DNA from 4 places in the Rhodococcus sp. 27YEA15 genome. Region 1 is predicted to be linked to each of the others. Evidence: riboswitches for the same ligand, from Rfam matches in the RefSeq annotation. Region 1 holds a riboswitch; each other region holds the start of a gene.
What was found. A riboswitch is a leader RNA that binds a small molecule or an ion and turns the genes downstream of it on or off. The one in region 1 is predicted to bind S-adenosylmethionine.
Positions count from the first base shown of each region.

Region 2: another riboswitch for S-adenosylmethionine. It lies ahead of ABH922_RS22495 (ABC transporter substrate-binding protein); the one in region 1 lies ahead of ABH922_RS02230 (LLM class flavin-dependent oxidoreductase).
Region 3: another riboswitch for S-adenosylmethionine. It lies ahead of ABH922_RS27180 (LLM class flavin-dependent oxidoreductase); the one in region 1 lies ahead of ABH922_RS02230 (LLM class flavin-dependent oxidoreductase).
Region 4: another riboswitch for S-adenosylmethionine. It lies ahead of ABH922_RS20270 (putative leader peptide); the one in region 1 lies ahead of ABH922_RS02230 (LLM class flavin-dependent oxidoreductase).

Region 1 covers NZ_JBMHHW010000001.1:472,631-480,624, forward strand. Annotated here, with positions in the region: tRNA gene ABH922_RS02205 (tRNA-Glu) at 69-141, shown strand; tRNA gene ABH922_RS02210 (tRNA-Asp) at 296-369, shown strand; tRNA gene ABH922_RS02215 (tRNA-Phe) at 442-518, shown strand; gene ABH922_RS02220 (hypothetical protein) at 817-1,041, shown strand; gene ABH922_RS02225 (hypothetical protein) at 2,124-2,345, shown strand; SAM riboswitch class I at 2,502-2,595, shown strand; gene ABH922_RS02230 (LLM class flavin-dependent oxidoreductase) at 2,600-3,679, shown strand; gene ABH922_RS02235 (NtaA/DmoA family FMN-dependent monooxygenase) at 3,709-5,103, shown strand; gene ABH922_RS02240 (MFS transporter) at 5,172-6,539, shown strand; gene ABH922_RS02245 (lipase family protein) at 6,551-7,837, opposite strand.
Region 2 covers NZ_JBMHHW010000001.1:4,789,759-4,797,752, reverse strand. Annotated here, with positions in the region: gene ABH922_RS22515 (amidase) at 1-219, opposite strand, end outside; gene ABH922_RS22510 (NtaA/DmoA family FMN-dependent monooxygenase) at 550-1,857, shown strand; gene ABH922_RS22505 (LLM class flavin-dependent oxidoreductase) at 1,921-3,090, shown strand; gene ABH922_RS22500 (GNAT family N-acetyltransferase) at 3,207-3,791, shown strand; SAM riboswitch class IV at 3,897-4,011, shown strand; gene ABH922_RS22495 (ABC transporter substrate-binding protein) at 4,198-5,856, shown strand; gene ABH922_RS22490 (ABC transporter permease) at 5,902-6,909, shown strand; gene ABH922_RS22485 (ABC transporter permease) at 6,920-7,798, shown strand; gene ABH922_RS22480 (dipeptide ABC transporter ATP-binding protein) at 7,795-7,994, shown strand, end outside.
Region 3 covers NZ_JBMHHW010000002.1:460,684-468,677, forward strand. Annotated here, with positions in the region: gene ABH922_RS27160 (cytochrome P450) at 1-577, opposite strand, end outside; gene ABH922_RS27165 (ArsR/SmtB family transcription factor) at 936-1,292, shown strand; gene ABH922_RS27170 (MFS transporter) at 1,387-2,847, shown strand; gene ABH922_RS27175 (NtaA/DmoA family FMN-dependent monooxygenase) at 2,925-4,292, opposite strand; gene ABH922_RS27180 (LLM class flavin-dependent oxidoreductase) at 4,317-5,402, opposite strand; SAM riboswitch class IV at 5,457-5,569, opposite strand; partial or broken gene ABH922_RS27185 (DoxX family membrane protein) at 6,076-6,501, opposite strand; gene ABH922_RS27190 (DM13 domain-containing protein) at 6,501-6,953, opposite strand; gene ABH922_RS27195 (response regulator transcription factor) at 7,101-7,793, shown strand; gene ABH922_RS27200 (sensor histidine kinase) at 7,793-7,994, shown strand, end outside.
Region 4 covers NZ_JBMHHW010000001.1:4,338,125-4,346,118, reverse strand. Annotated here, with positions in the region: gene ABH922_RS20290 (DUF309 domain-containing protein) at 1-435, opposite strand, end outside; gene ABH922_RS20285 (YciI family protein) at 566-907, shown strand; gene ABH922_RS20280 (RNA polymerase sigma factor) at 929-2,191, shown strand; gene ABH922_RS20275 (ABC transporter substrate-binding protein) at 2,224-3,861, opposite strand; gene ABH922_RS20270 (putative leader peptide) at 3,993-4,082, opposite strand; SAM riboswitch class I at 4,093-4,187, opposite strand; gene ABH922_RS20265 (TetR/AcrR family transcriptional regulator) at 4,414-5,013, opposite strand; gene ABH922_RS20260 (acyl-CoA dehydrogenase family protein) at 5,201-6,346, shown strand; gene ABH922_RS20255 (SDR family NAD(P)-dependent oxidoreductase) at 6,394-7,155, shown strand; gene ABH922_RS20250 (TetR/AcrR family transcriptional regulator) at 7,253-7,900, shown strand; gene ABH922_RS20245 (SRPBCC family protein) at 7,902-7,994, opposite strand, start outside.

The DNA of each region.
Region 1 (7,994 bases):
CTGTGCCATAAGCTATCCAAGCTCCCAACGGAACGCCGTTGGGGTACTGGTTCGGAGTGATCCGACGGGCCCCCTTCGTCTAGCGGCCTAGGACGCCGCCCTTTCAAGGCGGTAGCGCGGGTTCGAATCCCGTAGGGGGTACGCTTTGCGAAAGTGAAGCGGTTTTGCGCAAGCAAGACGATGTAGTATGGTTTGACCCGCACGACAAGCTTTGAGATGCTCGAAAGCAAGGCCAGGACAGTGGTTTTGGAGCAGCCCGAAGATGTAGTACGGTTTCACAGCAAGGAAAAAGCAAGGCCCTGTGGCGCAGTTGGTTAGCGCGCCGCCCTGTCACGGCGGAGGTCGCGGGTTCGAGTCCCGTCAGGGTCGCAAAGTGATGTATTTCCCCCATGAAAGGGAAATGCATTGCAGTGCGATAGGCATTCGGTTCGGGTGCCGTCCGGCCAGGTAGCTCAGTTGGTACGAGCGTCCGCCTGAAAAGCGGAAGGTCGCCGGTTCGATCCCGGCCCTGGCCACCATTAATTCAAGCCCTGTTCCCGGTGTTCTTCATGAACACGAGGACGGGGCTTTTCGGTATCTCGGCCGGAAGCTGTCCCGGGTTCCAGAGATTTTTGCAGCACCTGACTTCATCAGGAGTTGCAGGTGATGTTCGATCCGCGCACACCGTGAAATTGTGCAGGGGCGAGTCGCTTGTATGCAGAACGCGAGAAGTTCTGCGAGCCCGTGGCGTTGCGGCACAGCTCCAGTGAAGCGGCGAGAATCGTCGGTGTGAATTGTCAAAGGACGAAGCGTCGGCGCTCCGGCAGTCGGTGGAGCGTGGAACAAATCGCCCGGACCCTGCGGCGCGATTTCCCCGACAACCCGCAGATGTACGCGGCCGACGAAACGATCTACCTTTGCCTCTGCATCCCGGGTCGTGGCGGGCTGCGCCGTGAGCTTCGCACAGCATTGCACACGGGCGCTGCCCGCCGGAAGTCTCGACGCCAGGCTCGACAGCGGCAATCGCGGTACCGCGACCCGGTGGTGATGATCAGCGACTGACCTGCCGAGATCGAAGACAGAGCCGTACCCGGCCATTGGGACGGTTACCTCATCATCGGCAAGAACCACACCTCCACCATCGGAACACTCGTCGAACGCGCCACCTGCCACGTCATGCTCGTACACCTACTTGGCAATCTCGGAGCCGAAGCGATGTGCGAGGCGCTCACGGCGCGATCGGGCAACCGCTGCCGCATCTGCGTGGCTCGCTGACCTGAGCCACGGCAGCGCAATGGCGGACATAAAGCTTTCACCATGGACACGGCCATGCCGGTCTACTTCTGCGATTCAGCCTCACCCTGGCAACGACGGGGAACCAAAACACCAACGACGCACTGCCCCAATATTTTCCGACAGGATCGAGCCTTTCGATTCGCAGTCCCGAAGGCCTCGAAAGGGTCGCCCACGAACTCGACACCAGACCCGAAAGGCGCCTGGTGCGGCGTGGGACAAGTAATTGGACAGTTGGTCTGCGGTACTTGCTTTGTATGCGAGTTGCGCCTGTGGTTGTGCGGGGCGTGTGACGGCGTTGATGCGGTCCAGGTCGGTGCGTGGCCGGGATCGCGCAGCGGGCTCGGATCATCGGGCTCGCATCCGAGGGCGAGTCGAACACACGGATCGCCGAGCTTGTCGGCATGGAACATGACAGTGATATCGCCCGTATTCCTTGTGGGCGTTGCCGATCCAGTGCGATGACGACGACGAGTGGGAGCGCCAGGTGAGCGATCTGCCCTACTTGTCACCGGGTGGCCCGGCAACGACGGCCGTAACTCGGGGACGCCGAGGACGAGTTCCGCGCTGCCGTCGAGAGCCGCTTCTACGCGACGTGACGTGACGTGGCATGGCCTGACCGTCGCGGGGACACGGGACTGATTCATCGCACAGGCGCCCGGCGACAGGGCCGTTCCTGATATCGGGACAGCGCGACTGCGTCGTTACCGAGGGTCGCATGTCCGAGGCGAAGTAGATCTTCGACGCCGCTGACCTCCTCGGGGCGGAGATGCTCAACGCCGCCGAGGATGGGTATGGGGGGATGGATATGTAGGGTGCGGGTATCGCCGGTTCGGCCTTGCATCTGTCGCGTGTGCCTGGGCGTACCCTCCACTACCGGCAATCACAAGCTGTCGTCCTCGCACAAGCTCGCGGACAGCGGATTCGAATGGCACCTGAACGCGCTGCTGAACTTGAAGAACAATGCTGCCTACATACATCCGGGTCTCACCGCTGCGGAACTGAAGGAGACGAACAGCGGGGCGGAGCGTCTGGTCGAGGCCGCCGAGCCGGTAACGGCCGCTCGGCGGTAGGCCGTTACCGGCCGGACCAAAGTACGTCGCGGCACCGGCCCGGGTTGTCGAAGCGCAACGGTTTCGATCACTGTGAATGTATTGAGTGTCCTTGTAGTCCAATGTTATTCGTGCACTGCAATTTGACTTGCTCGTTGGCTGCGGCATACATTGCAACGACCATCCAGAGTGGCTGAGAGACCTGGCTCGATGATGCTGCAGCAACCCGCTTCGTTTCGAGTGTGGGTGCTACCGCCAGGACCGATGGAGGACGCATGACCGTATTTGCTGTTGGTATCGAGCTGGACGGCGAGGGTACACATCCGTCGGCTTGGCGTCGTAGCGCGTACAGCCCGGATCAACTGCTCACCGGCAAGACCATTCGTCTGCGGGTGGCTGCTGCCGAGAACGCAGGATTCACTTTCGCTACGTTCGACGATTCCATTCTGCCGCCGACCGGTGAAGTACGCGGGCGCATCGATGCCGTCGCACGGGCGTCGTACGTAGCGCCGGTGACGAGCACTATCGGCTTGGTTCCGGTGGTAGGGACGTCGTATGCGGAACCGTTCCACACGTCGTCGCAGTTGGCGACACTCGACTACTCCTCGCGTGGTCGCGGAGGTTGGCTACCGGTACCCGTTGCCGATCCAGCGGCGGCAAAGACCTGGGGGAGGCCCGCGGTTACGACGGACGCCGATCGGGCACGCGAGCAGCACGACTCGGTGACCGTGGTGCGTGAGTTGTGGGATTCGTGGGAAGACGATGCCGTCGTCAGGCACTATGCCACGGGGCGGTTTCTCGATCGGGATCGGCTGCACTACATCGATTTCGAGGGGAAAACGTTCTCCGTGAAGGGTCCGGCGATCGTTCCGCGTCCGCCGCAGGGTCAGCTCGTCGTGTTCGGTCGCTACGGCCAGATCGATCCGCGTCAGGCCGATGTCGTTCTCGTCACCGGAGATTCGGTGGAGTCCATCGCCGCTGCGGCAGTGGCGGCGCGCAATGAGGGTGCGCTGTTGGTGGTAGCAGAGTTGGACGTGGCCCTGGACACGCCGGCATCGGTCGCATCAGAGCGATTGGCGGACTTGAATTCTCATGTGGAAGCGCGGGAGTCCGGTCGATTCGGATTCTCCGGCGATCCGCTGCGGTTGGCGGCGCTGTTGGGAGAGCTCGGATCGCACGTCGACGGTGTGCATCTGCATCCGTTGGTTCTGGACGAGGAACTTCCGGTGTTGGCCAAGCTCGTGCTTCCGGAGCTGTCGAAGTCCGGGTTGACGCGTCGCCCGGTGCCGGGCTCGTCGTTGCGGGCCAACCTCGGCCTGGCGCGGCCGGCCAATCGATTCGCCCACACTTCCTGACTTGACTTCGTGCTAAGGATATCTCGGCAATGACTGCATCTCGCTCCGCTGCGCCACGCCCCGACGCGCAGGTTCACTTCGGCGTCTTCTTCCAAGGCGTCAACCACACCACTATCTGGTCCGATCCCACCAGTGGATCGCAAATCGACTTCGAGACGTTCCGGCGGCTGATCCTCACGGCCGAGCGTGGACTGTTCGACGCGTTCTTCCTCGGCGAAGGTCTGCGCCTGCGTGAACAGGACGGCAAGATCCTCGATCTCGACATCGCCGGACGGCCCGACGCGATCGCGCAGCTGGCTGCGTTGGCCGCGATCACCGAGAACATCGGTCTGGTCGCGACTCAGAACACCACCTACAACGAACCGGCGGATCTCGCCCGGCGGTTGTCGGGTCTGGATCTTCTCTCCGACGGCCGCGCCGGCTGGAACGTGGTCACCACGGACAACGCCTGGACGGGCGAGAACTTCCGCCGGGGTGGATTTCTCGATCACGAATTGCGCTACGAGCGTGCCGGACAGTTCATCGACACAGCTCGGGCACTGTGGGATTCGTGGCGCGACGACGCGATCGCACAGTCCCGTTCGGCGGAAAACTGGGCTGGGCCGGATGCGGTGGCCACGGTACGACGTGAGACGTCGCAGTTCGACGTCGACGTCACCGCGACCTTGCCGCGTAGCCGTCAGGGGCATCCGGTGATCTTCCAGGCCGGTGATTCCCCGAGCGGCCGTGACTTCGCTGCCAGTCGTGCCGACGTCATCTTCTCCCGGCACGGGACGGATTTCGACGACGCACTCGAATTCGCGAACGACATCCGAGCCCGGCTGCGCAATGCCGGCCGGCCCGAGGACGACATCAAGATTCTTCCCGGAACCCAGATCGTGTTGGCGGAGAAAGAATCCGAGGTCGAAGAAAAGGTTCGCTGGGTTCTCGAAGGTCAGTACACCGGACAGACCGCGTTGTCGTTGGTCGGTCTGGTATGGGGCAAAGATCTCTCCGACCGCGATCCGGACGGTCCGCTCCCCGAGGAAGATCCGGTTCCGCGCCCGGTATCCGGGACACGAGGTGCATTCCGGGACGGAAACGATCCTGTCGCAGTTGCACGCGAGTGGCGGGCTCTGGCCGAGGCGAAGAACCTCTCGCTGCGTCAGGTCGCCATCGAGACCACTACGCGGTCCGGCTTCGCGGGAACACCCGGGCAGGTGGCGGACACGTTGACGCATTGGGTGCGTCAGGGTGCTTCCGACGGCTTCAACATCACGCCGTACCTTGTTCCGAGCGGTCTGGACGAGATCGTCGACTGGTTGGTCCCCGAGTTGCAGGATCGCGGTGCGTATCGCACCGAGTACACCGCGTCGACGCTTCGTGGGCATCTGGGTCTGCGGGACCCGCTCACGCGCCGTGGTCCTTCGGAAGCTGCAGGGTAGAGGTCCTGTCTCGTACTGCTACGGCGCCAGCTGAATCCACGAAGGTGGGTTCGGCTGTTCGCTGGGAGATAGTCGTCTGTGTCGCGGCCGGATTCACGACGTTGTTGGATTCCGCTGTCCTGGGAATCGGGGTTCCGGTCATCCGAGCTTCACTCGGGGCGACCACGTCCGAAGTCCAGTGGATTCTTGCCAGTTATTCGCTGACCTTCGGGCTCGCGTTGGTTCCGGCCGGCCGACTCGGTGATGTCGTCGGGCGGCGGCGGCTGTTTCTGTTCGGCTTGAGCATTTTCGCGGTGATGGGTGTAGTGGGGGCGCTGGCCTCGGATCCGTCGATGATCATCCTGGCCCGCTTGGGGCAGGGGATCGGTGCGGGCACGGTCAGCTCGCAGGTGTTGGGCATCATCACCGATCGGGTATCGGGCCGGGCCAGAGCGAAAGCGCTCGGGGCGTACAGCACTGCGGGTGGGCTGGCGGGGGTGTCCGGGCCGATTCTCGGTGGATTGTTGCTCCGGTACGTCGACCCTGATGTCGGCTGGCGGATGTTGCTTGTCCTCAACGTGCCTTTCGCCGTGCTCACCCTGGTATTGGGTTTCGTTTTCCTGCGTCGTGATCGGCTGACGTCTTCGGGTATTTCGATCGATGTCGTGGGGTTGGCATTGCTGGCTGCGGCAACCGGATTTCTGCTGTGGCCGGTGGTGAACAGAACCGGTGTGCTCGGCACGGTCGCGTTCCTGCTGGCTTCGGTGCTCACCGCAGTGGCGTTCTGGTTCTGGGAGCGGCATTTCGCGGCGCGCGGCGGGACACCTGTTCTGTTACCGTCGCTGGTCGCGGCGCGCGGATTCACCCTCGGAACTACGGTGGCGTTGTTCTGGTTCGGCTCGGTGCTCGCAGTCAATGCCGTGTTGAGTCTGTATCTGATCGACGGGTTGGGGTTCGAGCCGCTCAGTGCTGCCTTGATCATGACGGGCAGTTCGCTTGCGATGGCGGTGATGTCGACCCTGGGGTGGCGGGTGGTGGCGCGTTTCGGGCGAGCGGCGATCGTTGCCGCGATCATCGCGGAGATATTGGTGGTGATCGGCTACGTCCTGGCGGTGAATCTTGTTCCCCGCGACCATCTGATCGGCGTGCTCGTCGTTCTCGCGGTGCTCTCCGGTGTCGCGAGTGGGTTGGTGGATGCACCCAATCGAATGCTCACCCTCGAGTACGCTCCTCCCGGCGCGAACGGCGTCGCCGCAGGATTTCTGCAACTCTCCCAACGCCTGTCGGCCACGCTCAGCTTGGCGGCAGTGTCGGGTATCTATCTGGGAAGTCTCGGGTCGTCGCCGGACGGATTCGGTCGAGCCGTCGCGTTGGCCCTCGCGTTGTGCGTGGTGATGTTACTTCTGTCGTTGGCGAGCGCAATAGCGGACGGTCACCGCCGTCGAAGTGAGCGGTGACCGTCCGTTGATCAGCAGGCGCTCTTGACCGGTGCGCCGTTGATGCGATCGAGCAGGAACGACACTGCGAAGGGCGCTGCGGTGACAGCACCGAAGTCGTGATTGAGCGTCGTACCGGTGAGAATCGGCGGTGTGATGTTGTCGCGGGTGAACTCCACTCGCGCACCGAGAGCGCACCATTCGTTCTTGAGGTCCTCGACCGCATAGTGCGGAACGATGTCGTCATTGAGACTGGTGTGCAGGTACACGGGGCTCGCAGGCGCGATGGTGCCCAGCTTCTGTCTGTCGAGGGCCTTCGAGAGGGCAGGTTCCTCGGCGATAACCTGTTTGAACGATTTTCCGTCGACCGTGTAATCGGAGGTCTTGGTCCCGATCGAGGTCAGTGCGGTGTCGATGACGCACTGGGTTGCAGACATGGCCAGCCACTGCTTGCCCTTGTCGTTGAGGCGGCGGTCGATGATCGGCTGCAGTTCGGGATCGCGTGCGAGCAGCCCGTTGAGGGTGTAACCCACCGCGCCGGTGAGGAATGATCCGTCGGCTCGCTCGAGGACCTTGTGCAGATCGGGATCGGCTGCGCCCGCGTAGGTTCCGATCACGTTCAGTTCCGGCGCGCGGGCGCCGACCAGTTCGGCTGCCGATGCCGCCGCCCCGCCGCCCTGGGAGTAACCCCAGAAGGCAACGGGCGTAGAGGCCGGCAGATTCCAGAATTCGTTGGCGGCCTTCGTCGCATCGATCACCGCGTTGCCCTGCTCTATGCGATTGACGTAGGTGTGGATACCGGGGGTGCCCAGTCCGATGTAGTCGGGCATGACCACTCGAACACCGAGGGTCAGCATCGCGTCGGCGTCGATGAGGTTGTAGTTGACCGGGAGGCTGAGATTGGGACTGATCTGAATGTTGACCGCGTTGCCGACGTTCTTGGACGGCGCGCACTGGTCGCCTTGGCCGACGGTGCCCGCGGGCATCACGATGGTGGGCTGGGGTCCGGGGCCTCGCCACGGGAAGGTCGGATCGATCAGGACGCCGGTGGTGGCGACGGGTGATCCGTCCTCGAGGTTGGAGGTGTACATGATCGTGTGAGCATTGCCTGGCCAAGTGTCAGAGACACCGGGAACATTCAGGAAGAACGGGGACGGCTCGGTCTTGACGATCTTGCCCGCTCCGGCGGGCAGCGTGGTGGGCGGCTGGTAGAAGTCCGGAGTGTCCGCGTTTGCGACGGAAGCCGTCACTGATGAGGTGGCAGCAAGCAACCCTGCCGCCAAGATCGCCACGGCAGTTCGCCGCATCGTGCGTGTCATGTACATTTTTCCTCGATTTAATGTGTGGGACATCTCCGTCTATCTTTCAAGGTAGAGCACGTGTGACGCACATCGCAAGGTTTGGTGAGGAGTGAAGGCAGACACTGGCGGTGAAATCGGGCAGCCGGGGGACTCTCGGCGCAGCCGAAACCGGACA
Region 2 (7,994 bases), 4.3 Mb from region 1:
GCCTCGATACTTCCCTCGCGCTAGTTCGGCGTCGGCATCCCTCGCGGCGGCCAAGGCCGACTCCACAGCGACATGCGCGTAACTCAGTAGCGAGGGGTCTACATTGTCGATTCGCTCGAGGATTGCCTCGGTCACTTCCACGGAGCTGACGTGGCGAGCGCGGATAAGTTCCGCGACCTCGATCAGTTCGAGGTACGCGATGTCGTCATGGTCGATCACACAGTGCTCCTTCCTGCCGGAATCGCGGACGGTGCGGAATCGATCTTCTCGTGAAAACAGTATGGAAAGAAGATGTCCGACCCGTTACAGACCGTGGTCTGCTTCGTTTCGCCACGTGCCGATTCGATCAGGTCCAAGGGCCACGGACTCGTCCTTCGGTGCCTGGTGCGTTCGCCGGCCCTGACTGTCCGCGCTACTGTCGCCGACTCGTGCGTGTCGACCAGAGAGCGCGGGGTTAAGAACCAAGCTGATCCGATATCTGTGCACGCGCACGTATCACTCCTAGCGTCGAAGCTTCGGATACGTTTCGAAGATGTAGGAGTGTGCTCGGTGGCCGATCGTAGGCGTCCGCTCAAGACAGTGACCGGTGTCAGCGGGGCGGTGAGCATTTACGACGCCGCGATAGACCCCGCGCAGTCGACCGTCGCTTCGTCGATCGAGGTTGCAAAGATCGCCGAGGCGAACAAGATCGATGCCTTGTTCGCCGCTGACCTGCTCAGTTTTGGCGCGCAAGGTGCGATCGGTGCGCAGGAGCCGTTGATCTATCTCGCGGCACTGAGCGCGGTGACCACCCACGTCGGGCTCATCGCGACGGTGACGACGACGTTCCATCATCCGTACAACCTGGCACGGTTGTTCGGCACGCTGGATCACGTCAGCAACGGACGAGCGGCGTGGAATGCCGTTACTTCGTCACTCGGCGAGGAAAACTACAGCGATCAGGTCCTGCCGAGCCCGGAGGAGCGGTACGCACGAGCCGCTGAATCGCTCGAGGTTGTCAACGAGTTGTTCGACAGTTGGCGGCCCGGTGCTCTGACCGCCGGCGAGGGCTCCGCAGTTCTGGACTCCTCACGTGTCGTGCCGATCGACTATCAGGGCAAGTACTTCACGGTGCAGGGTCCGCTGAACATTCCGTCCTTACCGCAGCGTCGTCCGGTTCAGTTTCAGGCCGGCCAATCCGCTGGTGGAATCGAACTCGGTGCACGGTTCGCCGAGGTCGTGTTCACGTCACTGGCCACGATCGAAGATGCGATCACGTACACGAAGACGATTCGTGCGAGGGCGGCAGAGTTGGGTCGCGGAGACGAGTTGCCGTTGATCTTCAGTTCGTTCCACGCCACTTACGGAGCCACGGAGTCCGAGGTTGCCGAGTTGGTGCGAGAAGAGGACGAGTCCACGGACTTCGACGCCGGTCGGTTGCGGTTGGCCGACATGTTGGGTGGCGAAATCGATCTGTCGGAATTGGCGCTGGACAAGCCGATTCCGGTGTCTTTGCTACCCGACCCGGCTACCGTCAATCGGCGTCGGGGTCGGGTGGAGATCTTCGGCAAGTTGGCAGCGCAGGGGAAGACGTTGCGCGAACTGATCATCGAGTCCAAGCACACTGGTCACTGGGCTGAGGCGGGCACGCCGGAGCAGCTTGCCGATGCGATACAGGAGCGGTACGACGCCGGAGTGCTCGACGTCATTTCGTTGGGTGGGCTCGCCGACCCCCGCACACGAGACTTTGTCACCAACGGACTACTTCCCGAGCTTCGCAAGCGCGGGATCGTCGGTAACGACTATGTCGGTGACACCTTCCGCGAGAATTTGGAATTGCCTCCGCTGCCGCCGTACGGGTCGGGTCGCGGTGAGTGAGTCCGCCCCACCACTGTCTTCCTTGTCGATTTTCTCCACTGTCAGTTTTCGAGGAGTCCTGTCATGACCAACCCTGTGCCGCTGTCCGTTCTCGATCTCGTTCCCCGCTCGAGTGGCGCGGATTCAGCCACGGCGTTGCGAAATACGATAGATCTCGCCCGCGCTGCAGAGCGTTTCGGCTATCACCGATACTGGTTCGCCGAACATCATCTGAATCCGGGCGTTCTGGGTTCGTCGCCACCGATCGAGATCGCGCTGGTCGCCGGAGCGACGGAGACGATTCGTTTGGGCTCGGCAGGTGTTCAATTCGGGCACCGAACTCCGTTGGGAACGGTCGAAGAGTTCGGGCTCATCGACGCCCTGTATCCGGGCCGTCTGGACTTGGGGATCGGACGATCGATCTCACGAGCGGCACCCAACTCGGCCGGTGCCGGTGAGTCGTCGACCGCCGCGCAGACGTATCTCGCTTCGCGTGGCGGGGGCACACACGACGAGGACACCTTCACAGCCAACGGATTGCTGATTCCGCGCCAGTACGACCTGGCGAAGTCGTTTTCGAAGAAGTCCCTGGCTCACCTCTTCGAGCTGCTCCAGCAGCCCGGGGCGTATGCGCCGGAGTACGGGGAGCAGATCGAGCAGGTATTGGCTTTGCTTGCCGGTACGTACGTATCGTCGGAAGGGTTGCCCGTGCATGCCTCTCCCGGTGAGAACGCCGATATCCAGGTGTGGATACTGGGTGCGTCTGGTGGGCGCAGTGCCACGGTTGCCGGGGAGAACGGATTGCGTTTCATCGCCAGCTACCACCACAGTCCCAGCACGGTGATCGATGCCGTCCAAGCGTACCGGGCGGCATTCGTGCCGTCCGCCGACGTACCTGAGCCGTACGTTGCAGTGTCCGTGGATGCGGTGATCGCCGAAACCGATGAGGAGGCAAGTGAACTCGCTTCCGGATACGGTGCGTGGGTGCGGAGCATTCGGCGTGGTGAGGGCGCGATAGCGTATCCGACACCGGCCGAGGCCGCGGCCTTCGAATGGAACGACGACGATCGCGCATTGGTTCGAGACCGTCTCGCCACACAGTTCGTCGGTTCGCCCACTGCGGTCGCCGACCAACTCGAACAGCTGCGCGAGGCCACCGGTGCCGTGGAGATCTCCATCACCACCATCACTCACGATCACGCTGCCAGGGTGCGGTCGTACGAACTGATCGCACAGGAGTGGGCACGTCGATGAACGCACCGACATCATCTCGGACGGATGTCCTCGACAATCCGGCGTGGGCGAGCCTTACCGGGTTTCACGCACACTTGAGCGAGGGGACGAGCCGAGTCCGCCGGTTCAGGCCCGAGGTGTCGCGGATACTAGCGGTCGACGACCTGCGCGATCCCAACACCTGGACCGACCTTGCGGCCCTTGTCGGTCCTGGCCAAGAGGTTTCGATCACCGCTGATCTCGCCGAGCTACCCGAAGGGTGGTCGGTGGTCAGGTCGATCGAAGGTGTCCAGCTGATCGCCACCGACAAATTACGCGCCGAACCGTTCGACGAAGCCGTTCAGCTTGGTGGTGCCGACGCCGACGACATGTTGGCGCTGGTGGCACGAACGCAGCCCGGACCGTTTTCTGCCGAAACATACCGACTCGGAACGTATCTGGGCGTACGCCGCGACGGCGATCTGATTGCGATGGCCGGTGAGCGGATGCATCCGCCAGGATGGACCGAGATCAGCGCCGTGTGCACGGACTCCCAGTTCCGCGGTCAGGGACTCGCCGGACGATTGGTGCGCGCCGTTGCAGACGGAATTTATCGACGCGGTGACGTACCGTTCCTGCATACCGGAGCAGGCAACACCACTGCGATCAGTCTCTATCTCGGCCTGGGCTTCGAACTTCGTAAACATGTACATTTCAACATCGTTCGTACACCGAGTAGCTAGACCGGTGAACATCTGGCCCCCGTTGCCGCGGCGACGGGGGCCAGTTTCGATCAGTGCGAATGTATTGATTGAAACGTAAAGCTACGGCCATCTACACTTCAACTCGGTCAAGAGTTCCGACGATCGGCTCAGCGGTCGGAACAGCAACCCTCTGGTAATGGCGGGGTGCTCCTGAGCGCGACCTGGCGGCCGCCATGACGGGCGGCTGTAAGCATGCCATTTCGAAACGAGGATCTTGTGCATCACCTGATATCGCTCTGTACTTGGAATTGTTGACCTTTCGATTTCCGGCGGCGTTGTCAGGCGATGCCGTTCCCCTTCGTTTCGATGCTCGCGGCGCTGTGCGTAGCTTCGGCCGTGCTGACTGCGTTCTCGTTATTTCACCAACATTGGAGAATCACTCACGATGTCCACAAGACATGGATTCCTTTCGCGTACAACCGGCACCGTCGTTGCCGCAGGTCTGGCGCTCACTCTTCTTCTGACTGCATGTGGTGGTTCGTCGTCGGCGGCTTCGGACGACGATTCCGGCACCCCGGTGTCAGGTGGATCATTGACCTGGGGTGTCGAGACCGACCCGACCACGCTCAATCCGCAGTTGAACGGCCAGGACAAGACGAAGTTGCTGCTGCGCAATGCCTACGATTCGCTCCTGTACCGCACGACGGACGGGGAATTCGTACCGTGGCTGGCCAAGTCGTACGAAGTTTCCCCCGATCAGCTTCGGTACACCTACACATTGCGGGACGGAGTCGAGTTCCACGACGGACAGAAGCTTGATGCTGCTGCGGTGGTGAAGAACTTCACCGAGCTCAGAGACCCGGCCTACAACAGTTCGTCGCAGGGGCCGCCGTCACATATCGCCGATGTCCAAGCCACGTCGGCGGATACGGTCCAGATCGTTTTGAATGCGCCGTGGGCACCGTTCCTGGACTGGTCCGCGGCTGTCGAACTCATTTCTCCGGCATCCTATTCCAGCCCAGACGTCAAGGCAGGTGGGCCGACGGTCGCCGGTACCGGCCCGTTCGTCCTGGACCGCTACTCCAAGGGACAGGATCTGCACTTCACCAAGTTCGACAAGTACAACTGGGCGCCGGAAAACGCCGAACACCAGGGCCCGGCCTATCTGGACGAGGTGACCTACCGGTTCCTACCCGAATCCTCGGTGAGGGTAGGAGCATTGAGTTCCGGTCAGGTCGACGTCATCGAAGGCGTACCAGGCTTCGAAGCATCGCAGTTCGAGAACAGCAGCGATTTCAGCTACAAGACGGCTCTCAACACGGGAACACCGTATTCGTTGTACTTCAATACAATCACCGGGCCGACTACGGATGAGCGGGTGCGTAAAGCCTTCCGCGAGGCGGTTGATCTGGACGGCGTACTCGCGTCCGTCTACCAGGGCAAGCGGACTCGGGCGTGGACTGCGGTGTCGCCTCAGGATCCTCACTACTACGATTCCTCTCTCGAGGGCACCTACGGTAACGACGTCGACAAGGCCAATCAGCTTCTGGACGAAGCTGGTTGGACGGAAAGGGATTCCGAGGGATTTCGCACCAAGGACGGACAGCGTCTGACTATCACCAACTATCAGTCCCAGCCGTACGTGCGTGATCAGCGCGACGTGTTGCTCCAGGCGATTCAGGCGCAGGTCAAGCAAAATGCCGGCATCGACTTCGCAACGCAGCTCGTCGATCCGGGTACTTCCCTGACGCATCGCAACGCCAAGGACTACGGGATCTACGACAACTCGAACACCGCTCCGGACGGGGTGGACATCGAATATCATTGGCTGCCGGTGGACAAGGGCGGTTCGATCAACCTTTCGCTCGTGAGTGATCCCGAACTGACCCAGTGGCTTTCTGCTGCATCCGCCACCACGGACACAGCGATTCGTGCCGAAAACTACGCGGCGTTGCAGAAATTCGTCTCCGACAAGGCGTACTTCCTTCCGCTGTACGAACCGGAGGATCAGATCGCCGCAGCATCGTACGTGCACGGTACGAGTTTCCGGCCCTTCCGTCAGATGCCGGAGAGTGCCTACAACGTATGGATCGACAAGCCCTGACTCCGTAGTTCACCGCGGATTTCAGTAGCAAGAGAGGTGTAGACCATGACGGCAGTGGAGGCGGACGCCCGGCCCGATACGAGGGCCGGATCCGAGGGGGGCGAGAAGGGTTCGTATCCATGGCCGTCCATCGCGCGTGCAGTCGTGCAGAGATTGATCGCCGGCGTGTTCGTTCTCTGGGCCGCAGCCACATTGGCGTTCCTCAGCCTGCATCTGGCACCAGGAGACACCGTGGACCTGTTGATCGGCGAGCAGGTACGTACCCCGGAGATCGTTGCGGCCGTCACGGCCGAATGGGGGCTCGATCGTCCGGTGTTCGTCCAGTACATCGAGTACTTGGCAGGGTTGGCCGTCGGTGACTTCGGCAAGTCGTATGTGCTGCACCGCGATGTCAGTGACGTTCTTCTGTCACAGTTGCTGCCGACGGTGAAATTGACGGTAGCCGCATTGTTGGTCAGTGTGGTGGTCGCGGTGTCCTCCGCGGTCTTGACGGCGGGCCGGCGTTGGCCGCGCCGGATCGCCAGTGGTGTCGAGTTGGTACTGGTGTCCGCACCGTCGTTCTGGATCGGAATCGTGTTTCTCGCGATCTTCAGTTTTCAGCTGAAGATATTCCCGGTGGCGGGCGACAAGAACCTTGCATCGCTCGTCCTGCCCGCACTGACGTTGGGGCTGCCGATCGGTGCACTGTTGGGTCAAGTACTCCGCGAGGGCGTAGAACGCTCGCTCGAGGAGCCGTACGCGGTGACGGTGCGGGCCAGGGGAGTCAGAGACATCGTCTTGAGGGTTCGGCATGCCCTGCGGCATGCAACTTTACCGGCACTGACACTGACCGGTTACGTCGTCGGCGGGCTACTGACCGGTGCCGTGATCGTCGAGCAGGTGTTCGGGCGGCCGGGGCTGGGGGCGGTCACGGTGTCGGCGGTGACGAGTAAGGATCTTCCCATCGTGCTTGCCGTCGCGCTGCTGTCGGCGTTCGTTTTCGTGGTCGTCAATACGATCGTGGATCTGCTGTACCGACTTGTCGACCCGCGTTTGCGTGGGCAAGGCAATTGAGGAACCGGAAATGACTGTCACGGAGAATATTTCCGCTTCGCTGCACAACGACGAGCCGCCATCGAAGGTTCGGGGGAGCGGCCGGCTGTCAGTGGGTCTGCTTGCGGCTGGAGTGTTTCTGGTGTTCGTCGCGATCGCCGCGGTCTTGCCCGGACTGCTGAGCAAGACAGACCCGCTGTACGCCGATCCGCTGGTCGCTTTTCGGGCGCCGAGCGCCGAGCATTGGTTCGGCACAGACCAGCTGGGCCGAGATGTCTATTCGCGAGTCGTGCACGGTGCCGGACATTCGCTGCTGATCGGGTTGAGTGCCATCGTGCTCGCGGTTGTCGTCGGTGCTCTGATCGGCGTGGTGGCCGGACTCTCGCGTGGGAAAGTCGACGAGGTTCTCACCCGACTGCTCGACGTGATCTCGTCGTTCCCGGATCTACTGTTGGCGTTGGTGCTCATATCCTTCACCGGCCCGGGCACGGTGAATCTGATCTTCGCGCTCGGAATCGCATCGGTACCGCGATTTGCCAGGGTGGTGCGCGCTCAGACCTTCGTGATAGCCCGGTCCGGATATGTGGAGCAGGCCAAGACCTTCGGGTTGGGGAAGATCACTCTCGTTCGCAGGCATGTACTCCCACACGCCATAGCATCGCTGCCGATCCTGGCCACCCTGGGTTTCGGTTCGACGATTCTCGGTGCCGCCGCTCTGAGTTTCCTCGGCATGGGTCCGCAGCCTCCGTCGCCGGAGTGGGGCGCGATGCTCTCGGAGGGACGTAACTATCTCAGGCAAGCCTGGTGGGTCACTGTCCTACCCGGCATTGCAGTCACCTTGACAGTGGTGTCGGTAACCGTTCTGGGTCGGCATTGGCAAGCACGCTTCGAAGGGAGATCACTGCGATGAGTACAGAGAATCTGGTGACCATCGAGAACCTGCACGTCGACTTCGAGAGCCGACGGCAGAAGATCTCTGCTGTTCGCGGTGTGAGCCTGACGATCGCTCCCGGCGAGTCCGTCGCCCTGGTGGGAGAATCCGGATCGGGTAAGACCGTCACGGCCCGGACCGTAGTCGGTCTCCACGGACCTACCGCCCGAATTCG
Region 3 (7,994 bases), on a different contig from region 1:
TCAGTGCAGCATCGATGGACGCTTCTACGTCTCGCCGGTCAGTGTCGATTCGTGGCCTCGCGTACCGGTGTGTCAGCTCGACGAACTCCTCGCATCGCTGCACGTCCAGGCCGAACATGTCGAGGAAAATAGTGGTGGGGTACAGGAAGGCGAATTTCTCCATGAAATCACACGATCCGTCGGCGATGAATCCTTCGATGAGTTCGATGCAGAATGCTCGAATGTTCTCTTCCCGTGCGGCGATACGTGCGGGCGAGAAGAACGGGTTGAGTATACTGCGGTACTTGCGATGTGACGGCGGATCCACCTCGCCGGGAATGAGATCGAAATCCTCGGGCGTTCTCTTGGCCGGATCCTTCTGGCTGGATGCACGCGCATAGTCCTGCAGCGTGCTCCGCATATCGGGATATCCGAGGAGATACCAACACGCTCCATCGGACGGGTCATTTTGAGTTGCAACAGGTTTCCTACCGCTCAAGGATTGCCAGCCGGCCCACGGGTCGAGGAGGTCGACGACGGCGTCGCTGAGCTTGGACACCGTGCCGGTAGTTGACGAGAGATCCTCGGAAGAACCCATTCTTTGCTCCTTCGTACGGGTACGCGGCAGGGGCCGGAGGGTGATCCTCGTAGTTGCCGCGCACGGTGCCGGTGAATCTAGAGGTCGCATGATGGATGCCATGCTGGGCTGTTCCGTTGCCTGGAACGCCGTATAGGTGCATCGGCGTGGAAAAGCAGGAGCTCAGCAAGGTGTGAAGCGGACTGTTGACCGGCGGCGTGGATCGACGTCATCGATCAGGTGGTCGTCAGGTCGATCCTTACCGGAGAAACAACTGCAGATCGTCGACGTATCTCGGCAGTGGCCGTGAACCTGCGGGCATGCGCCTGGTGCCGGACGATTCGCCTGGTCGAGCTCTGATGGAAGTAGACTCGGGCACATGGCCATCCCCGACAAGTCCCAGATTCGGTTCGAGGAGATACTGAGTGCATTGGGTCACCCTGTCCGACTGGCGATCCTGGCGGCACTGGCCGACAACCAACAGCACCGTTGCGGTGCGTTGGTGACCGGAGTGTCCAAGTCGACCCTGACCCATCATTGGCGAGTGCTCCGCGATGCCGGTGTCATCGATCAGGAACCCTCGGGTCGAGAAAACCTCTTGTCTCTGCGCCGCAACGACATCGAATCGCGTTTTCCTGGATTCCTTCCGACCGTGCTCGCCGCTCTCGCCACCGATAGTGTCGCCGAAACCACGATCGGTGCGTATCTTCCCGACCCGCCTACGGCGGTCTCGTAGACGATCCGCTTTTCATGGCCATTCGTGTTGCAGTCGCATCAAAAATAGGACTACTGTTCACGTACTAACGTAGTTTTCAATCGGTGGGGGCAGCATGAATGCACCAACAGGAAGGCGACTGGGCTGGTCGTTGGCACTCCTGGCCTTCGCTCAGTTGATCTTCTCTCTCGACATCAACATCGTGTACGTCGCACTGCCCGACATCGGACGCTCGCTCGGATTCGACGGACAGACACAGCAATGGGTCGTCAGTGCGTACACCGTCTTCGCCGGAGGCTTCCTGCTCTTCGGCGGACGAGCAGCGGACCTCCTCGGGCGCCGACGTGTATTCGTGACCGCCCTGGCGCTGTACGCAATCAGTTCCCTGGTCGGCGGTTTCGCATCGGCGCCATTCATGTTGATTGCTGCCCGTGCTGTTCAAGGTGTCGGCGGGGCACTACTTCTCCCCTCGACATTGGCGCTGATCAGCAACCTCTTCGCGGAAGGGCGTGTGCGTAACCGAGCTCTCGCCATATGGGGCGGCGCCGGTGCCAGCGGACTGACGTTGGGTGCATTACTCGGTGGCGTACTGTCCCAATGGTTCGGTTGGCCTGCAGTGTTCTTCGTCAATGTCGTCCTGGCCGGTGTCGCCGCAGCGGCCGCATTCGCCCTGATACCCCGCGATGTCCCTCGGTCCGAGTCGCGTACGTTCGACCTGCCAGGAGCTGCCTCGGTCACCCTTGCAGCCACGTTGTTCGTGTATGCACTGGTACAAGGTCCGGCCGACGGATGGGGGACGTGGCCGATCATCACTGCGCTTGCCATCTCGATTGCGGCAGCGGTTTCGTTCGTCGTCATCGAGTCGCGCTCGACCGACCCGCTGATGCCTCTGCGTCTGCTCGGCAATCGCAACGTCGCAGTCGGTGTCATGACGACCTTCGTCTACATGGGCACGTTCGGCGCTCTACCGTATTTCCTCACGGTGCTGCTTCAGAACGTGCATCGGCTGTCCGCGCTGCAGACCGGTCTGGCTTTTCTGCTGCCGTCGGTGGCAATCGCCACCGGTACGCAGTTGGGCGAACGACTCCTCAATCATGTTGGTGGACAACGCGCTCTGCTCGCCGGTTTCGCTCTCGGACTGCCGGGAACCATCGTGCTTGCTCTGGGTTTCTCGTCGTCGCTTTCGTACTGGGCACTCGTACCAGGTTTGGTCATTTCGGGTCTAGGGCAGGGGGTTACCTGGACCGCCATGTGGATTGTCGCGAGCACTGCCGTGGCCCCGCATGAACAGGGTGTGGCAAACGGCCTCGCGTCCACCGCTCTGAACATAGGCAATGCCGTTGGACTGGCAGTGCTCGTTGCGGTCTCCACGACCGTTCGATCGCACGTCGGTGGCTCCGCCGGTGGTGACCGCTTTGCTGTCATGATCGCCGCAGCCATCATGATCCTCGGGGTGCTCGCCGCAACGCGCCTGCGCCGAAAAGGTAGCGAAACATCCAGCGTGTCCGATGATTCGAAGACCGGAACCGCCGATTCGGATCGGCGCGAGCGATCGGTCGCCGATGTGATCGAGTAGGTCTGAGCGTCAACGGGAATCGGCCCTGCACCCAGATGGATGCAGGGCCGATTCACGTTCTGCGGTGCCGGTATCACTCACACCGCAGGCAACCCCAGGTGCTCGCGGAGGGTATGGGTGGTGTACTCGGTGCGGTACGCGCCTCTCTCCTGCAGGGCCGGGACGAGTTTGTCGACGAGGTCGTCGATCGAATCGGTCAGGTGGTACGGGTTGATGTTGAATCCGTCGACCACTCGGTGCCGGACCGAGTACGCCCAGCGGTCGGCGATCTCGCCTGCCGTCCCGGTGACGTACCGAAAGTTCGGGGCGACCTCGAGCACCAACTGTCGGATGGAGAGTCCCTTTTCGTCGGCGAGTGCACGCCAGCGCGCGATCTGGTCGAGTTTTCCGGTGCGGTCCGCGATCTGAATCGTTCCTCGGGACGGATCGAGTTCGCCGTCGACGGGTTCGACGTCGGGCAGTGGACCGTCCGGGTCGTATGCCGAAAGGTCTTGACCCCAGTAATGTTCGAGATAGGCGATGGCGCGGTGCGGATTGTAGGCGCTCTCGCGGAGCCAGCGAGCCTTCTCGTCGGCGTCCGCAGCGGTGTCGCCGATGACGACGGTGGCGCTGGGCAGGATACGAAGAGAGTCCGCAGACCGGCCGTGGGTGGCGAGTCGCGTCCGAAGGTCTCGCGCGTACGCGACGGCGGTGTCGAATTCGGTGTTCGCCGAGAACACGACATCGGCGTGGCGGGCGGCAAGTTCACGGCCACCGTCGGAGTCGCCGGCCTGGAACAGGACCGGGCGTCCTTGTCGGCTCCCGGGCACTGTGGGCGTCGCGCGGGCGCGCAGGATGTCGGATGTTCGGGTGACATCGGCGGTGCTGCCCGGCAACCACGAGTCGGCGTCGACGCTCGATGCGACGTCGCCGAGAGACCATGCGCCCCAGTACTGTTTGGCCAGTTCGACGAGTTCGGTGGCTCGTTCGTAGCGGCGCTCGTGTGGAAGCCAGCCGCCGCGACGAAAGTTCTCGCCCGTCCAGGCATTGTCGGTAGTGACGATGTTCCAGCCCGCCCGGCCGTCGGACAGGAGGTCCAGGCTCGCGAGCCGGCGGATCAGGTCGACGGGAAGACTGTAGGTGGTGTTCTGGGTGGCAACCAAGCCGATTCGATCGGTCACACCCGCCAGTGCCGACAGTTGCGTGATGGCGTCGGGACGGCCGGCGATGTCGGTGGCCAACACCGCGCCCCGGTTCTCACGAACGCGTTGGCCGTCGCCGAGGAAGAAGGCGTCGAACAGTCCCCGCTCGAGGGTCTGGGCCACCGTCACGAAGGTGTCGGCGGAAACTTGGTCCGCGGCTTTCGGATCCTCCCACACGGTCTGCGGGCCGATTCCCGGATAGAACACACCGAGGTGAACTTGCGCTTCGGCGTCGTACGGCGCTCCGGTGTCCGGAGTGGTCATGGCGAACTCCTCAGAGGTATGTGACTAGCGGGTCGACGGCGATGCGTAGCGGCTGACAGGGCGCGGCAACCCCAGCGTCTCGCGTAGGGTCGCGCCGACCTGCGGCGCACGGTGTAGGGACAGCTCCTGCAGTGCGGGAACGACGCTCTGGTACAGAACGCCCAGATCGGTGGTGGCGACGGCGGGATGGATCCGGACACCGTCGACGGTGCCCGTCAGGGACCGTAGCAAGTCGACGAATTCCGGTGCGGAACCGACGAAACGGAACCGCCCACTGTCGTGCCACGTCGCGTGGTCGTCGAGTGCGGTGAGGCGGGACTGTGCCGCCTGGCCGGAGTCGTCGAGAACGATCTCGATCTCGGCGAAGGTCAATCCGTCGTGTCGGGCAGCGCCTTCGGCGATCGCGGTCTCGTCGCGGCCGGAGACCAGCGTGATGTCGAGAAGATCCGACACACCCAGATCCGCGTCACCCACGACCACGATCTGTCCCTGCGGGGGTCGTGGGGTGATCAGCGGGCCGACGACGTCGAAGAACTCGCCGGAAAATCGGACATGGTGGACTTTGTCGGGGTCGAGGTAGCGGCCGGTTGCGGCATCACGAATGACGGCGTCGTCTTCCCACGAATCCCACAGTCGACGGGCGAGGTCCACGACGTCTCGGACCTCGGCTCGTGCGGCTTCGGTGCTCCGGGCCGCGAAACCGACGGCATCGTTGGCGTCGGCGGAGTTGTCCGCGCCAACCACCCAGGCGGCGCGTCCTCTCGACGCGTGATCGAGGCCGGCGAGTTGGGTGGCGACGTGGAAAGGCTCGGTGGTCAGTGTCTGTACCGTCGGCGCGAGTCCGATTCGGTCGGTTGTCGAGGCGAGGTACGCGGCGCGGGTCCCGGCATCCAATCTGCCCACCGGATACGGCGCGCTTTCCGGTACCACCGTGTCGGCGAAGGTGACGAGTGAGATCCCGGCTTTCTCCGCGGCTGCTGTGGTCGATCGAAGAATGCGGGGCGAGAGCAACTGCTCGGGCGGGTGTCCCCACGCCCGCCACGCAGCGGGATGACTTCCCGCGCCGTCTATCTCGATTGCCAGGTGTAGAAAATCAGGCGAACCAACCACGATCAAAGACCTTTCGGATGAGTGCGGACGCACACCGGGGCTCCAGTCCTCACCCCTGCGCGCTTGCGGAATCTGCTCTGATCCCGCCCGGTCGTCACCTGGAGCACCCCACCGCGCAGGAGGGTTGCCGACCAGCAAGCCAGGGCTTGACGCTGGTACTCATGACCGCAGCTCAATCTAACATGCGTAGTTCGTACCGAAAACCTCTGCGCCCCAACGCCAAACTTGTATATCTGGTAGCGAGGTCAATGCCCAGTGTTTCGATCCGGCAGATTCGAAAACTCGATACCGCGCCGAATCTGCCGTCGTTGCTGCCTGCGTGGAAACACCATCAGGCTGATCACCCCGGCCCGACGACCTGTTACCCGCACCGGCGCCACCGCGCAGGCCCGGATCGGCTTCATGCTGTTCCTGCAAATCCCTCCGCCCCGTTTCACTCGTCACCGCAGGTATGGAGGCACGGATAGGGGTGGCTGCTTGATACTGCCTCTGTGCGCGCTGCCGATTCTCGAGGCGTACCGGCAGGATCGGCTACAGGTCCCCGGCCTCGCACGTTCGGGCGCCTCCGATGCCACCCCGATCGCTCTAAGCCGTGTCGTCGAGATTCTGCTCGTCGACGACTGCACGCAGATCCGCTGTATGGCGCCCTCCGCCGCCTCCCGAGCAGGGTCGGCAGCGACAATGTGGAAGACGGTATCGGCCACAGAATCACCAGGACGGACAGCGCCGTCATCGTCGGATACTGCCCGGTCAACTGATCGGCGAGCCAGTACGTGCACAAAGCCAGTGCCGAGATTGTTGCAGTCGCCCGCGTGAACACCCCGACGACGAGTGCGATTCCCAGACCGGTTTCCACCGCCGGAACGACGATTCCGAACGGTCCGGGCATTGTTCCCAGGACGTCGGTGGTGAAGATCTTGTAGAGATCTGGGACACGAGTGTTCGTCGACGTGCTGTCGACGACGAGAAGAATGTCGGCACGGCCGAAATGAGCCCGATACTTGACAAGGCCCTCGTGCAGCCACAGTGCGCCGAGGGCGACTCTCGTCGCACCGGCAAACACCGGTGCGACGAGAGCAGAGAACCGGTTGCGCCCCATCAGGAAAGGCTTGCCGCGCCGAACACGGCCTTGGCCTTGTCGCAGTGAACGACGAGGTCGGTGAAGGTCGATGCGTTCGCACCGTTGAGGGTGAAGGTCTGGGATGCGTTCGCGAAAGCGACGCTTCCGAGTTCGACTCCCACGGATACGGCAGCCTCGTCGGTGCCGTTGGTGAGGTAGAGGTGGAGGTCAGGTCCTTCATCCGACGAGAAGCCGGAGAGGGTGAGTGTGTTGCCGGTTACGTTCGCGACGCCGGTGACCTTCTTGTCGTTCAGGCCGGCGAAGGTGCCGGAGAGTTCGTGTGATGTTCCTCGGGTCATTGCCGCTGCCGCCGAAGTATCGGCGACGGTGGTGCTCGAACCCGCTGCCGGGGTGTCGTTCTGGCTGCTGCATGCGCCCAGCACGAGCGTCAATGACAGTGATGCGATGGCGATGCCGACTTTGGTACGCACGGTGTGGAGTCCTTTCCTGAGGAAATCTTGCCCACCCACTCAATCACCGCGAGCTCGGCATGCATTCGGATATGACAAGCCCGTAATGGACTATGTCGAGACTGTAAGAATCGGGGGATACCGTCGGGTCGACGCTATTGTCGAGTCGTGAATTCTGTACCTCGTGTGATGCTTGTGGAGGACGACCCGACGGTCAGATCGGTCGTGGGGGAGTACCTGCGTGCCGCCGGCATGGAAGTGACGGAGTACGGCGACGGAATCAGTGCAGGCAACGCTGCTCGTGCGCAAATACCGGATCTCATGATCGTCGATCGGATGCTCCCGGGTCGCAGTGGAGACGACGTATGCCGTGAAGTGCGCAGCTACTCGGACGTGCCGATCATGATGCTGACTGCGCTGTCCGCGGTCGACGAGCGTATCGAGGGGCTCGAACGTGGTGCCGACGACTATCTCGGTAAGCCGTTCTCCATGCGCGAGCTTCAGCTTCGGGCGCAGGCACTCTTGCGTCGCCGGAGTGCAGGGGGAGTGCAGACGATCATCGAGGCAGATCAGTTCAGAGTCGATCTCACGCGTCGGCGGGTATGGACGAAAGGCGACGAGATCTCCTTGACCACACGAGAGTTCGAGCTCCTCGTGTACTTGATCCGCAATGCCGGTCGTGTGGTCGGCCGTGAGGAATTACTGCGTGAAGTGTGGGGATGGGGGTTTGGAGATGCGTCGACGGTGACTGTGCATGTCCGGCGGCTGCGCGAGAAGATCGAGGAAGATCCGCGGTTTCCGTGCCACCTGGTCACAGTGTGGGGCGCGGGTTACCAGTTCGGTACAGGTGCTGATTCCTGATGCCGGCCGTGCATGATTTGTTGCTGATCGTCGGAACGACGGTGACGTGTACCGCGGTGATCACTGCCGTGGCGTGGATTGTGTTGCGCATCAACAGGCATGGTTCGATAGCGTCTCAATTCGTTGTCGTTGTTGCGGCTGCGGTGCTGTCGATAGCCTGCTCGACGATCATGGTACTGATCGAAATGTTCTTCTCCGCTC
Region 4 (7,994 bases), 3.9 Mb from region 1:
GCCGCCGCGAGCGATTTCGGTGAGCAGATGCTCGGACCACGTCAACAGCCCCGCAATGTCGAGGCCGTGCGGACAGTCGATCTCGTAATGCCTGATCCTGCCGTTGCCCTGCCCGAGCAGTGACTGCGCACCGACGAGATTACCCCGCATCAGGTGTGTCAGCCCCACCGCCAGTTGAGCCAGACCCTGCCACAAATCCCGGTCGCCGGCCGCCGCGTCCTTCCAGGTTCCCTCGAAGATCTCGTGCGCGTGAAAAGGCATGCTGTGGTCCAGGAGACGCTGGGCTTCGGTGATCGACTCGTCCGGCGGCAACCGCACGTCGTCCGCAATCCGGGGGATACCGCCCACGGCGTCTCGCGGCATCGGCCGTCCGAGACCGTCGCGTGGCCGCGCGTTGAGCGGTTTTCCGGCCACGTCACGGTCACGTTCGGTCATACACTCACCCTAACGGCAGCAGACTCGCAGACTCGCGAAAACAATTCCCGGAGACCTGTCGATTTCCGCGGAGCCCGTTCGTCGTCATGTTGTCAGGCAAGGAACGAACACCTATCTCGGGAGATACGTCGTGAAATACATGTTGCTCATCTACACCGCACCAGGCTCGGCAACAGAACCGCAGTGCACCATCGAGGAATGGGAACAATTCGGCAAGGACATGAAAGACGCCGGAGTATGGGTGTCCGGCGACGCACTCGCCGACCTGACCTCCAGGACAACGGTGCGGGTGTCCGGTGGCGAGCGGACGGTCACCGACGGGCCGTTCGCCGAAACCCGTGAGATTCTCGGCGGCTACGAGGTGATCGACGTGCCGGATCTGGATGTGGCACTCGACTGGGCGGCTCGCTGTCCCGGCGCACGAGACGGCGGCAGCGTCGAAGTACGCCCACTGGCCGAATACGAGAACTGAACCGTCGTGGACGAGCAGGCCATGACCGCCCGGAGTTCGGTGGAGTCCGTGTTCCGCGAAGAACGTGGGCGGTTACTGGCCTCGCTCGTGCGACGGTACGGAGATCTCGACCTGGCCGAGGAAGTGACGTCCCAGGCGATCGAAGCGGCCCTGGTGTCCTGGCCGGTTGACGGGGTGCCGGCCAAACCGGGTGCGTGGCTGCTGACCACAGCCCGACGTAAGGCCGTCGACCGGCTGCGACGCGACCAGGCCTACGCCGCACGGCTGGCGGTGATGCAGGTCGATGCGGACCGAGCTGCTCCGGCGCCTTCGGTACGAGGCGGTGAGCTGCCCGATGAGCGGCTGCAACTGTTCTTCACCTGCGCGCACCCGGCGCTGGCCGATGACGACCGGGTTGCGCTCACGCTTCGTTGCCTTGCCGGTCTCACCACACCGGAGGTGGCACGGGCTTTCCTGGTGCCCACCGCGACGATGGCACAGCGAATAGTTCGGGCGAAGAAGAAGATCCGTCAGGCCCGAATTCCGTTTCGAGTCCCGGACTCCGACGAGCTTGCGGGCCGGCTGCCCGGTGTCCTGCAAGTCGTCTACTCCGTGTTCACCGAGGGGTATTCGGCCAGTTCCGGACCGGATCTGCTGCGTGTCGACCTTGCGTCCGAGGCGATCGGACTGGCGCGGATCCTGCGAAGCCTGCTCCCCGCGGAGCGGGAGATCGCCGGTCTGCTGGGGTTGATGCTTCTGGTTCACGCCCGTCGAGACGCTCGAGTCGACGACAGTGGCGCGATCGTGCTTCTCCACGACCAGGATCGCGCCCGCTGGGATCGATCGATGATCGAGGAGGGCAGCGATCTCGTCGTGATCGCGTTGACCGGGGGAGCGCCGGGACCGTACGGCGTACAGGGCGCGATTGCTGCGCTGCACGATGAGGCAGAGGACGTGCAGAATACGGATTGGGAGCAGATCTGTGCCTTGTACGCGGTGCTGCGCGTTCTCGCACCGTCGCCGGTCGTCGGCGTCAATCATGCGGTGGCGCTGGCTATGCGAGACGGAGATGCTGCCGGCCTCGAAGCTTTGGACGAATTGTCCGGGGAACCGAAGCTCGCCGAGTATCGCCCGTATCACCTGGCGCGGGGTGAACTCCTGGCGAGATCGGGGCGAACCGATTCGGCGATTTCTTCCTTTCGGTATGCATTGAAACTGGTTGGTAGTGAACCGGAACGGGTCTACGTGGAACGAAAACTGGCGGAGCTGGTAAGTGACCGGCCGACGCCACCCGAATCAGGGTGACGTCGACCGGCAGACGAAGGAGGAGTCGTGACTTACTGACCCGACAACCAGGTGTCGTAGAACTGGAGACGTGAGGACGCTTCGAACTTCAGATCCTGAACCTTCGACGCGGCTCCGACGGCCTGCGAGAGTTCGATGGTCGGGATGGAGTATCCGCGCTCGACGATCAGTTTCTGTGCGGTGGCCACCAATTCGCTGCGCTTGTCGTTGTCCGTGGCCGATAGCTGTTCGGTCAAGACCTTGTCGAGTTCGGGATCGGCAGTGCGTCGGTTGGTATTGCGTCCGTCGAGACCGAAAGTGGTACGCAGGATGTCGGCGTCGGCCCGGGTGCTGTTTCCGTAACTGGCGTCGTAGTCACCGCTGTTGGTACGTGCGGTGGACTCGCCGGAAGACACCAGATCCAGCTGCAAGTCCACGCCTACCTTGCGAAGCTGTTGTTGGGCGAGTTCGAGGATGGCCTGGTTACCGGCGAACTGCGCACCGAACATCACCTTGAACGAGAGTTTCTGGCCGTCCTTCTCGCGGATGCCGTCGCTGCCGTTGGTCCAGCCGGCAGCGTCGAGCAGTTTGGCCGACTTATCCGGATCGTAGGTGACGATATCGGACTGGTCCTTGTAGAGCGGGGTGGTGTGCGCCAACGGGCTGGTGGCGGGGAAGAAGGACGGATCGAGAACGGTGTCGACCAGTTCCTGGCGGTTGATGGCCGGGATGATTGCCTGGCGCACAGCCTGATCGGCGAGAACGCCGCGGCTGACGTTGGGCTGGAACGCGAATGTGGTGCCAGGGTTCGGCCGCGTCAGGATTCGGCCGCCCGCACCTTCGACCTGAGCTGCGTCCTGCGGCAGCGCATCGCTGACCGCGTCCAGCTGACCGGAGGCGAGACTTCCGGCACGGACCCCGGATTCGGGAACGACGGTGAAGTCGACGCCGTCGAGGTACGCCTCCCCCTGGTGGTCGAAGACGTCCGAACCCCAGTTGTATCCACTGCGCTTTGTGATGGAAGCGCTCTTGTCCTGTTGCCAGCTGCTGTAGACGAACGGTCCGGATGCGATCACCGCGTCGCCGATGCACCGCTGATCGGAGGTCAGCGCTGTGGTGGAGTCGGCGAGGATTCCGAGCTGTGGCGTCGAAGTTGCCTGTAGGAAAGGAACATTGGGTCCGGAGAAGTTGATCTTCGCGGTGTGCGAGTCGACCACGTCGGTGCCGGTGTAATCGGAAAGGTAGCTCTTGGCCAACGAGGCGTTGGGACCGAGATCCTTGACGGAGTCGAAGGTCTTCTTCACCGAGTCCGCGGTGAGCGGGGTGCCGTCGCTGAAGGTGACGTCGTCGCGCAAGTGGAAGGTGAAACTCGACGCGTCGGGGCTGATCTCCCAGCTCTTGGCCAGCCACGGCTTGATCTCGCCGGTCTCCGGACTCTGATCGGTCAGCGAATCCACCACGGTTCGAGCAACGTACACCGTCTGATTGGTACCGGCCTGGCCGGGGTCGGCGCACGTCGGCGCTTGGGAAAGGCCGTATCGCAGTATGCCGCCGGATTGCGCGGGACCTGCGTTCGAGCTGCTGTTGCTGTCACTACTGCAGCCGGTCAGCAGGGTTCCGAGAATCGAGATGGCGCCGATACCGGCGAGGACAGTGACGCGGGAGCGCGCACCGAAAGTGGACGAGGACACCGAAGGAACTCCTAAGCAGGGATGCCGAACAGCGCACGCGTCGACCTGTGCGCCGGGTGCGTATCGGCTGTGGCGAGAGCAGAAGGGGGACTTACCCGCAGTGTCGGGAAGTCCAGGGTCTGACCGGAGGGTCAGTACGTACAGGATGATCCCGACGTACGGCAGAGATCGACATGTCTACGAGACCACGCGGTGTCGAAACCGCCCTCAACTGCCTTCATCGTTCGTGCTCCTCCATCGGTCCTGGCGGTAGCACCCACACCCGATCGCTCGGGGGGTTGCTGCGACTTCACGGAGCCAGGTCTCTCGGTCGCTCTGGATGGTCAACGGAGAGTCTACGAGTCGGCGTCCGGGTATTGTCAACCGGGGTGGTAGGAAATGTCGATCTGGTGCGGCGATCCGTCGACGCGGTGGGCGGGCCTGAGAGCACCCAACCGTCCTCCTGATGTCACGTTCAGCCATCTCGCGACTGCCTCGGTGCAATCGCATCCGCCCCGGGTATTTCCGACCACGCACTTCCCGGGCCGTGTCTCTCGCGAGTATCCGTACCGCTCAGGCCGCGCCCGCCATTCGTAAAGCCAAGTCTCCGTACAATTTTCCGAGCTCTTCCGGGTCGGTGTAATTTCCGGCCGGGAACCAGCGGCAGACGTCGACGCACAGGGACATCAGTGCGAGCGTGACGCCCTCGGCGTCGGGGATCGTGAATTCACGCGAACTGACTCCCGCGTCGAGGACGTCGCGGACGATCTGCGTGGTGCGTCGGCGTAGTCCGACGATCGTCCGGTAGTGCTCGGGGGTGAGTGCGGTCAGTTCGTACTGCACCACACGCGCGAGAGAGTGGTGTTCGGCCTGCCAGCTGACGAAGGTGCTGATGAGCACTCGGAGCCGAACCGGTGTGCGCGCGTCCGGTCGATCGGCGGCCCGCACCACCCGCAGGGCCTCGGTGTGGCCTTCGTAGCTGATGGCGAAGAGCAGATCCTCCTTGGAGCGGTAGTGCGGATACATCGCGGCCGGACTCATCTCCAGACGAGCTGCGATGTCGCGAGTGGTGGTGCCGCCGTAGCCGGTCGAGGCAAAGGCTTCCACGGCGGCCGCGCGGATGCGGGCTGCCGCTTTGGAGGTGCTGATCACCGTCTCGGGTGAATCGCTCACAGGTTCCTCCAGGTCTTAGGAAGATCGCAGGTCTACGAAGTTCGCAGTCTTGTCCACGTCGCCGCGTCGTAGATGTCGATGTTGACAATATCCCGCGTCCACATCAGTATAAGCAAGTGCTTAGATTCTAAGCACCTGCTTAGGTAGCAGTGGCAGTAGCTGCCGTGTCGAAAGGAAGCAACCGATCATGCGTCGCACTCTGTACGGACCCGATCACGAGGCATTCCGGGAATCTGCTCGCGAGTTCGTCAACCGGAACATCCTTCCGGTGGCCGAGAAGCTGATCGAACAGCGATTCATCGACCGGGAGATCTGGCTCGAAGCAGGCCGGAACGGTTTCCTCGGGCTCGAAGTGCCCGAAGCGTACGGCGGCAGTGAAGCAGGCGACTACCGATTCAATGCCGTTCTGGGCGAAGAATTGTCGCGGGCAAGTGCAGCTGTGGCATCGAGCTTCGGTATTCATGCCGACGTGGTGGCACCGTATCTCGTCCAACTCACCACCGAGGAGCAGAAGCAGCGTTGGCTGCCCAAGTTCTGCACCGGTGAGATGCTGACCGCAATCGGTATGACCGAGCCCTCCGGCGGTTCGGACCTCGGCGCGCTCAAGACCACCGCCGTCAAGGACGGCGACGACTGGATCATCAACGGTTCCAAGACTTTCATCACCAACGGTTACAACGCCGACCTCGTGATCGTCGCCGCCCGTACCAGCCCCGAGAAGAAGTCGAAGGGCATCACGCTCTTCGCCGTCGAGACCGGCATGGCAGGTTTCGAGCGTGGCCGCAAGCTCGACAAGGTCGGCCAGCACGAATCCGACACTGCTGAACTGTTCTTCGAGAACGTGCGGGTTCCGGCCGCCAACATCATCGGTGAGCTCGATCGCGGTTTCATCCACATGATGGAGATGCTTCCGCAGGAGCGCGTCGGCGCTGCGGTCTCCAATATCGCACACGTCGTTCCGATCCTGGAGGAGACGTTGCAGTACGCCAAGGACCGCAAGGCTTTCGGGCAGCCCATCGGATCGCTTCAGTGGAACAAGTTCCTCCTCGCCGATCTCGTGACCCGGGTCGAGGTGACACAGGCCTACGTCGACAACTGTGTTGCCGCGCACGCTGCGGGTGAGCTGACCGCCATCGACGCTGCCAAGGCCAAGTGGTGGACGGCGCAGGTGCAGAACGAAGTTCTCGATCACTGCGTGCAGTTGCACGGCGGCTACGGCTACATGACCGAGTACCGGGCCGCTCGCGCCTGGATGGACGCCCGTGTCACCAAGATCTGGGCCGGATCCAACGAAATCATGAAGGAACTCATCGGCCGCGATCTCGGCCTGTAACTTCGTTCCGAAACCACCAGCCCCGACGCCCGAGGAGTACTGCGTATATGTCTGTTCTCGACAAGTTCTCGTTGACCGATCGAGTGGTCGTCGTGACCGGTGCGTCCTCAGGCCTCGGAGTGGCGTTCGCGAAGGCAGCTGCCGAGGCCGGCGCCGACGTCGTGCTCGCCGCACGTCGAGTCGACAAACTCGAGGACACCGCGCACTTGGTCCGTGCAGCCGGCCGGGAGGCTCTGTGCGTCGCCACCGACATCGTCGACCCCGCGCAGGCTCAGCACATGGTGGACGCCGCCATGGAGAAATTCGGGCGCGTGGACGTGTTGGTGAACAACGCCGGCGTCGGAACTGCCGTCCCTGCCACTCGTGAGACCCCCGAGCAGTTCCGCTCGGTGATCGACATCAACCTGAACGGCTCCTACTGGGCGGCACAGGCGTGCGGAAGGGTGATGCTGCCGGGCAGCTCCATCGTCAATATCGCCAGCATTCTCGGCCTGACCACTGCGGGGCTTCCGCAGGCGGCGTACGCGGCGAGCAAGGCAGGTGTCATCGGATTGACCCGTGATCTCGCCCAACAGTGGGGCGCGCGCAAGGGCATCCGCGTCAACGCGATAGCACCCGGCTTCTTCAAGTCGGAGATGACCGAGCAGTACCAGGACGGGTATCTCGATTCCATGGCGCCGCGCCTCATCATGGGCCGGATGGGTGATCCGGAGGAGCTTGCGGCCACCATGGTGTGGCTTGCTTCCGCCGCCGGAGGATACGTCACCGGGCAGACCATTGCCGTCGACGGCGGGATCACCATCACCTGACACCGATTCCGTGAGCACACTGCTGTTGGCGTATAAGTAGCAGGTGACTTCTCGATCCGAATCTCAGGAGAACTGGGAAGACCGTCCGCCACCGTCGATGGCTGCGGCAGGCCTTCTACGTGAGCTCCCGGTGACGGCTCGTGGTGTTCGTACCAGGGCTTCTCTTGTTGCGGCAGCCAGGACGGTGTTCGAACGTGCCGGCTATCTCGACGCCAGGTTGACGGACATCACCCAGGAAGCGAACTGTTCCACTGGAACGTTCTACACGTACTTCGACAACAAGGAACAGATCTTCGCCGCGGTTCTGGAAGTGGCACAGGAAGACATGCTCCACCCCGGAATGGGACGAGTCCGCGACGTCGACAACCCGTATGCCGTGCTGGAATCGAGCAATCGGGCGTACCTGACGGCGTTTCGACGTAACGCGAAACTGATGGGGTTGCTCGAACAGGTCTCGCATATCGACCCGGCGTTCGCGAAACTTCGTCGCGATCGGGCCGAGACGTTCATCAACCGCAATGCGCGTGCCATCGAACGCTTGCAGACCGAGGGCAAGGCCGACCGGACCTTGGATCCACTGCTGGCCTCACGCGCCTTGTCGGCGATGGTGAGCAGACTCGCCTACAGCTCCTTCGTTTCCGAGGAACTGGGTTCCGACGGCGAGCCGGTGCCGTTCGAGGCCGTGGTCGAGACGGCTACCCGGGTGTGGGCGAATGCTCTCGAACTTCAGGTCGAGCCGACCTGATTCAGCGCTCGTTTGTGGCGAACTGCTCTTCCAACTTGCGCCGCAGAGTTTCTTCGCTGTTCTTGACCGCAGTGTCGACGAACGGACCGACCAG